One region of the Dialister sp. i34-0019-2H8 genome, then DNA from elsewhere that is predicted to be linked to it. Evidence: riboswitches for the same ligand, from Rfam matches in the RefSeq annotation. Region 1 holds a riboswitch; the other holds the start of a gene.
What was found. Region 1 has a riboswitch for cobalamin ahead of ACGG9R_RS05285 (TonB-dependent receptor plug domain-containing protein). Riboswitches for the same ligand answer to the same signal wherever they lie in the genome.

Region 2: it holds a riboswitch for cobalamin, as region 1 does, so the genes downstream of both, ACGG9R_RS02055 (methylmalonyl-CoA mutase family protein) here and ACGG9R_RS05285 (TonB-dependent receptor plug domain-containing protein) in region 1, are expected to answer to the same signal.

What each region holds. Positions count from the first base shown of each region.
Region 1 covers NZ_BAABYQ010000001.1:1,250,931-1,254,387, forward strand. The annotation lists gene ACGG9R_RS05285 (TonB-dependent receptor plug domain-containing protein) at 1-1,581, opposite strand, end outside; cobalamin riboswitch at 1,968-2,125, opposite strand; gene ACGG9R_RS05290 (nitrilase-related carbon-nitrogen hydrolase) at 2,390-3,163, opposite strand; gene ACGG9R_RS05295 (NlpC/P60 family protein) at 3,281-3,457, opposite strand, start outside.
Region 2 covers NZ_BAABYQ010000001.1:504,944-508,400, reverse strand. The annotation lists gene scpA (methylmalonyl-CoA mutase) at 1-85, opposite strand, end outside; gene ACGG9R_RS02055 (methylmalonyl-CoA mutase family protein) at 85-2,358, opposite strand; cobalamin riboswitch at 2,653-2,827, opposite strand; gene ACGG9R_RS02050 (hypothetical protein) at 3,032-3,457, shown strand, end outside.

The sequences.
Region 1 (3,457 bases):
ATTATCAGCGACAGACTCCAGCCCCCAGGTCGAGTCAGGAAGGTGTCTATTGATATGATCATAGGAAGCCTTCACCATCCAATTGTCATTCTGCCACTTAATTAAACTACTAATATTCTTCCTGTCGTTATATTTACGATGTCGTTCTGCTTTTTCTTTTTCCAGTCTTTTAAAGTTCTCTAAAGTGCGCTTCTTAGTATCCAAGTCATTCTTCTTTTTTTCATATTCTCCAGAAGTTTCTGGATCGAGGTCCTTCTTCGTATTATTCAATACATCGGCTTCACTTTTTATTTCATCAATTTTTTGATTTAGCTTATCTTTATATTCAGGATCAGTAGCTAATTTATCTTCAACTAATTTGGATACTTGTTTTTTTTCTGTGGCAAAATGTGAATCTTCAAAATACCCAGTTTTATTATCCCAGGAATCTTGCAAATTATATAATACTAAATTAGCTTGCGCCTCTTTATTTCGTTGAATAGTTTTTTTTGCTAGCTTAATTTGCCTTTCCGTCTTATATTTTCCCGAATCTATATTACTTTGCAATTTTTCAATATTTTTAGTATAGTTATCATACTCACGTTTAAAACGTTCGTCCGAATTATAATAATAAACCGTTGCAGAAGACTTTAGATTCTCATCAGCAAAAGAATTATCCCATTTAGAATACGTATCCCTTAATTCATCTTTTGCCTTTTGGGTATTCACTTCGATATATGAATTAATTAATCCACCATTCCGCACATAACCCAACCATCCTTCATTATCTACTTTCCCTGCACTATCAATATATTGATTCCTTACATTCTCAGATATATCGCCTCTTTTATACAAATCTTCTATATTATTTTTATTCCAATTATCTAATGTCAGACTATTCTCAATACTTTCGATCACGCTCGGATACTCATCTAAAACTCGTTGCACCTCTTTCTGATTTTTCGGATCATCATAGGAGTAATTATGATACGGAAAATCCCCTTTGGCTGCTTCATAGTTCAGGCCCACGAGTAAGCTGCCAGAGGCGAGCGGACTCACCACTTCCAGGCTGGCGCTCTTTCCCCCGAAAGAGGCTTTGCCGAGTTCTGCCGAGATATTCGCCTTTGTCGGTTTCTTTGTCACCACGTTAATGACACCGCCGATGAAGGTCCCGCCAAAACGAGCCGGGATATATCCGCGGTAAACTTCGATACGTTCAACATTTTTGACCGGAATGGTGGAGATATCGACAGCTGCATCACCGCCGAGGTTCGTCATGACACCATCGACAAAGACGCCGACCTGTGCTGCGGTAGAACCACGAACAGTGACGACGGTATATTGTCCCTTGCCATTCACTTCACGCACATGCACGCCTGGGACCATTTTCAGTAAATCAGGAAGATCCTTCTGCTCACCCTTATATTCTTCAGGACGAATGACCGTGACGGTACCTGGAGAGAGTTTGGATTCCCAATCCGGGCGTTTCGCTTCGACAGTGATTCCTGCCAGTTCAAATTCCGGAGCATCGGAAGCAGACAACGCCTCTGCTGCACCTACCCCCCCCCGAAAAATTGTTTGCGATGCTGCACAGCGTCGCAAACACGGCCGTACCTAAGATGTGTAAATAGTGTTTCCTATTCATCATATGTACCTCTCTTCCCTGAAGAAACGGTGCTTTCTCCTCATCACCGTCTCTCCGACCGATACAAAAAAGCCGCAGAAAAACAGGCTGTGCTGTGTACTCATTTCATGGCATCACAAAGCACGCTCTGTATCTGCGGCTATTCATTCGATAGCTTTTCGATTTTCAGGAAAATCATAGGTCTGATCTCGCAAAGAGGCTCTGCTGCGTGGTTTCTCCCAAGCGGTGCTCTTTTGAAGCCGTACATTCTTTTCATTTCTTTGTGAGGCGCTGCGCCTTTCACACGTTTTGCAAGCACGGCTTCGAGCAGTCAACCCATGTCCCTGACTTTGAACGAGCCAGGTTTCCTGCAGTAGAAACAGGCAGGCACTCTGACTGAGTTCCTCGCTTCTCATGTCCTCGTGACGGACTTGCCATGAGAGAGCTCCCCATACAGTTGCGGAACAGTGCCGGATTCTCACCGGCTTCCCCTGTCCTGTTTCCTATGTAGTTGTCGAATTATGTATCAGAAAATATAAGTGTGAGCTTTATCGTATCTTATAAAACACAAGTCAGCTCTTTTATCATTATAATGATACGACTAATAAAATGCAAGTGCACTCTAATAACTAAATAATAAATTATGTTTATAGCATTAATTTCAAGCGTGCTTTGTCTCTCTTTTATATCATCGCGCAAGCCTGACGCAGGAGCCTATGAAGACGCATAAAAAAACATCCGTATTTCTATAAAAGAAGTGCGGATGTTTTTCATGCCGGAAGTCTTTCATTGTTTCCCATATACAACGCCGGAAACGACGGAGAGCTTTTTCCCGAGATCTTTATATTTTTCCTCGTCATACTCGGCATAGCAGATCTCCTCGCCCTCGCCCGCCTCAGCGAGGACATGCCCCAGGGGATCGATGAAGCGGGAGTGGCCGCCTAGGACGACATCCTTATAGGTACCTGCCATATTGACGGCGCAGATGCAGATGCCGTTCTCGATGGCACGGGCAGCGGAAAGGACACGCCACTGGAGGATATGCTTCTTCGGCCAGGAAGCGGGCGCGAGGACGAGGGTCGTCCCGGCCTTTGCCATTTTTCTCCACATCTTTGGGAAATAGAACTCATAGCAGACAGCCATCCCCGTCTGGATGCCATGGATCCTTGTCTGCATGAGCGCATCCCCCGGATGAAAGAGCTGCGCTTCGAGGTATCCTTGGAAAAGATGCCGCTTGCTGTACTCTGCAATGCACTTTCCATCCGGTGCAAAGAGGAAGCCTGTATTCCGTATGATAGCACCGTGACGGATAGGAAGTGTCCCCGGAGAGAGCGTCACACGGTGCGTCCTTGCAAAGTCAGAGAGCTTTTCGAGAAGCAGAGCATGGCGGGAAAGGATATGCTCTTCGAAGTGATGAAAATTATAGCCGATCGTCCACAGCTCGGGGAGTACAAGAAGATCACTCTTTTCTGCCGCTTCTTCCATCATGGAAAAAGCACGACTGATATTTCTCTCCACGTCACCGGAAGCGGATGCCATCTGGATCATTGCGATACGCATGGAATACTCCTTAAAAACGAAAGAGGAGGCAGAGAAGGAGCCCTGCCGTATCAAAAAGGCTGTGAAGCCATCCTTCACAGCCTTTTGTAAGTCAAATGTAAGGGAAATGCCCGCCGATCACAGCACGCGATTGGCTCCCATGTAGCGATCATGCCAGTAACCGCTCTTCATGGTCGCGACCGCGACGCCCTGGCTGCTCGTGGCACTGATGAAGTAACCGTCACCGAGATAGAGCCCGGAATGAGAGATGCCTTCGGCATAGGTCTGGAAATAGACAAGATCCCCGGGCTTCAG
Region 2 (3,457 bases), 750 kb from region 1:
CCAGCTTTTCCTTCCACTCATCATAGGAGCAGTGTGGATGTTCCCCCAGAGACAGCTGTGTGAAATCAGGATTTGTGTTTGCCATTATTCAATCATTCCTTTCTTTTTCTGCAGCATGCGGAGAATTTCGTAGCAGTTTGCTTTGACGCTGATGAAATCATCTACGCCCGCCTTGCGGTAGGTCTCTTCCAGATCCTTTGGAGCTGCGCCTGCGAGGAAGAGGGTGCCGTCGCCCAGGACTTCTTTCAGTCTCGGAGCCAGAGCCGGTACATCTTCCGGATAGGTCGCATCCGTGGAGCAGATGACAGCGACATCATATGGCGTGCCTTTGTCATCAGCGCCAGCTTTCAGTGCTTCTACGCACTTATCCCAGCGGGAGCCCGGTTTGTCTTCGTCATCCTGGAAACCATTATTGAGATGGACATTGAATTCGCCGACCTGCAGGAAGGAGGTGGAGAAGTCTGCTCTGGCTTTATGCTGCGGGATCTTGCCCATGTTTGCGAGGAAGATCTCGACATTCTTGCCAGTCTTTTCTTTATATGCTTCGGTATCAAAGCGGAGTGCTTCGAAGCGTTCCGTCCAGCGGTGTGCATCGATCTTTTCGATAGCAACGGAGCCTTCTGCATTACCAGCGACTTCATTGATCTCGCCGATAGTCGCACCGGCAGCAGCAGCAGCGGCTGCCTTGTCGATGGCTTCGCCTTCGCCGGCATCTTTGAGTTCTGCCAGCTTCTGGCTTCTGAAAGCAAGATCAAGATCCGCACGGTAAGCCTTAGCTGCATCGCCAAGTTCCTTCTTAATGGCTTCTGTATCTTCCGGACGAGCTTCGAGGAGCACTTCGCCCATCAGCGGGTACATGTTATTGCCGACCGCACGGTCTTTTCTAAGATCCAGTGCTTTGAAGCGCTTTTCGAGGACGGCTTTGATCTCCTTCTGCGGATAGCCTTCTTTGATTGCTTTGGTCATGCCGCCCAGAGATTCGATCTTCTGGAATTCAGCCCAGATCTTTTCTGCCATCTCTTTGGTGAGTTTTTCAATCGCCCAGGAGCCGCCAGCTGCATCGATCGGGCGCAGCATACCGAATTCTTCCTGCAGCATGATCTGCAGGTTTCTAGCGATACGGCGGGAGAATTCATCACCTTTTCTGACGGTATCATCATAAGGTGCATTTTCGTAGGTATCTACACCGCCAACGACAGCAGAGAATGCTTCGGTGGTGTTGCGGAGCATGTTCACGCCCACATCGAAAATGGTCTTTGTGAAGAATGCCGGTTTTGCATGGATCTTCATCGAACGATCTTCTTCTTCTGCACCGAAAGCCTTCATGATGTTCGACCATACCTGACGAGCTGCACGAAGCTTTGCAATTTCAATGAAGAACGTAGCGCCTACATTGAAGCCGAAGTAGAAGGACTGTGCGATATCATGGATCGAAATGCCTCTCTTCAGCATTTCACGGACATACTCTACAGCGACGCCGAAGGTATATGCGATTTCCTGTACGGCCTGTGCGCCGCCCAGAGAGAATACATCGGAAGTGATGAATACGGTCGCTACGCTCGGTGCATTCTTGCGAGCCCAGCGGATGGTCTCTGCCATCTGGTCGTATGCTTTTTCAAGGCTTTCCTTATTCTTGCCATCAGTCAGCAGCTGTGTCAACGGGCTTCCGCCGATCACGCCATGAAGCGCGGACACATCTTTTCCCTGTGCTTTGACTGCGGCAGCCACCATAGCAAGCGGTGCCAGTGCAGATTCGCCGGTATACATCATGAATGGATACTTTGCAAGATCCAGACCGTCCAGAAGGTTATGCACATCTTCGAGAGTGGTCAGAGAAACGCCGGTTTCACCTGGTTTTTCAGCATCCGTCACATCAATGCCATGCAGAGTGGATGCATCAAGGCGTACATTGTATACCGTGGAACCACGATCGATTTCGTGTTTCAGGAGCTCATTATTTTCCTTTGGAAGTGCTTCATCACAGGACTGCGCAATGCCCCATGGTTCTTCTTTGTAACCATTGACTTTCTGACCGCGCATGAAGTCCCCCATGCCCGGATAGTCATCGGTCGGCAGGATCGCATCCTGTGCGTCCGGACCTGTACGCAGGGTATAGATCGGGCTAAAAGTGATACCTTCATACGTCTTGGTGTACATCAGCTTATCAAACGGTTTGCCCTTCAGAAGAGCGTTGCACGCATCTACCCATTCCTCGTAGGTTGGTGGTGTGAATTCATCAAATGTGACCTGTGGGAAATCGGTTTTGCCTTCCGACTGTTTCAGAATCGCTTCCAATTCCTTATCGGTAAGCTGTCTTTCCTGATTTTCCGCGGATGTTGCTTTTGTTACTTCATCCATGAAATAGTTCCTCCTTTAATAATTTATGGCCGCCCACTGACTTACCAGCGCAAATCAAGAGAACGCCCCTTTAGACAATTTCAATCAGACAGAAAGTTCACCTCCTTCAGGTTCACGTCTTGGTCCTACCATAAAAAAACGACTGACCCAGTGGGGGCAGCCGGAAAATAATGAGACCAGGACCGATCTCAATCCCCTCCCCATCTCTCGCAGGTTGACGGAAATACGGATCTTCTCACAAGCCCTGATCTTAGACAGAATCAAATCATGTCTTGGATAGATCCCTACTTCCTTCGCGGTGATTCATTGGCAGATAGTTCTCCTGGCTTGGGCTCCTCATCTCTTCACGCCTTCCCAGACTTTCGCCCAGTGACATAACTGTGAGAGACTCCTCCTTACAGTGGCGGGACCGCTCCGGCTTAGACCGGATTCTCTTTTATGCTTTCGCATCTGCCAGCCATATGAAATTGTCTAAATGACTACAGTCTCAGTATAATTCATATTCTTCTCAGTGTCAATCAATGTTTTTCTCTGTCTCATACATTTCTTGCTAATATTGTATCTGAAATCACAAATTATGCATTGAACAGCAGCCATGATTTATATTATAATAGATTTATATGTAAAGTTTATTTCATTATCATTATTTTTATTCTCATACAAGGAGCTTACCATGGCACTCGATCCGAAAACCAAAGAAACCGTCAGAGAAGAAGCCCTTCGGCTTTCTAAAGAATTTGCTGCACTTGATGGCAGACGCCCGCGTGTTCTCCTCATTGAAATGGAAAATGATCTCGAAAGTGATCGTGAAGAACGAAAACTGGCAGCCAATGCATTGGCTGACTCCGGCTGGGACGTCGACGTCAGCCCCTCGCAGCAGCCGGAGGATGCTGCCAAGGGGGCCGCAGACAATGACGTTCACTTCGTCTTCTACACCACGACCGGTGACGCCAGAGGTAGGAATGCTGTCGCCCTCTCGCGTGCTCTCGCTCTTTATGGCCGTGATGATATCCTGATCGCCGTTCATCAGGTGCCGCCCGAAGAAAAGGAGTCTCTCTTCCGCTACGGCATCCTCTGTGCCTTCCCCAAGGACTATGAT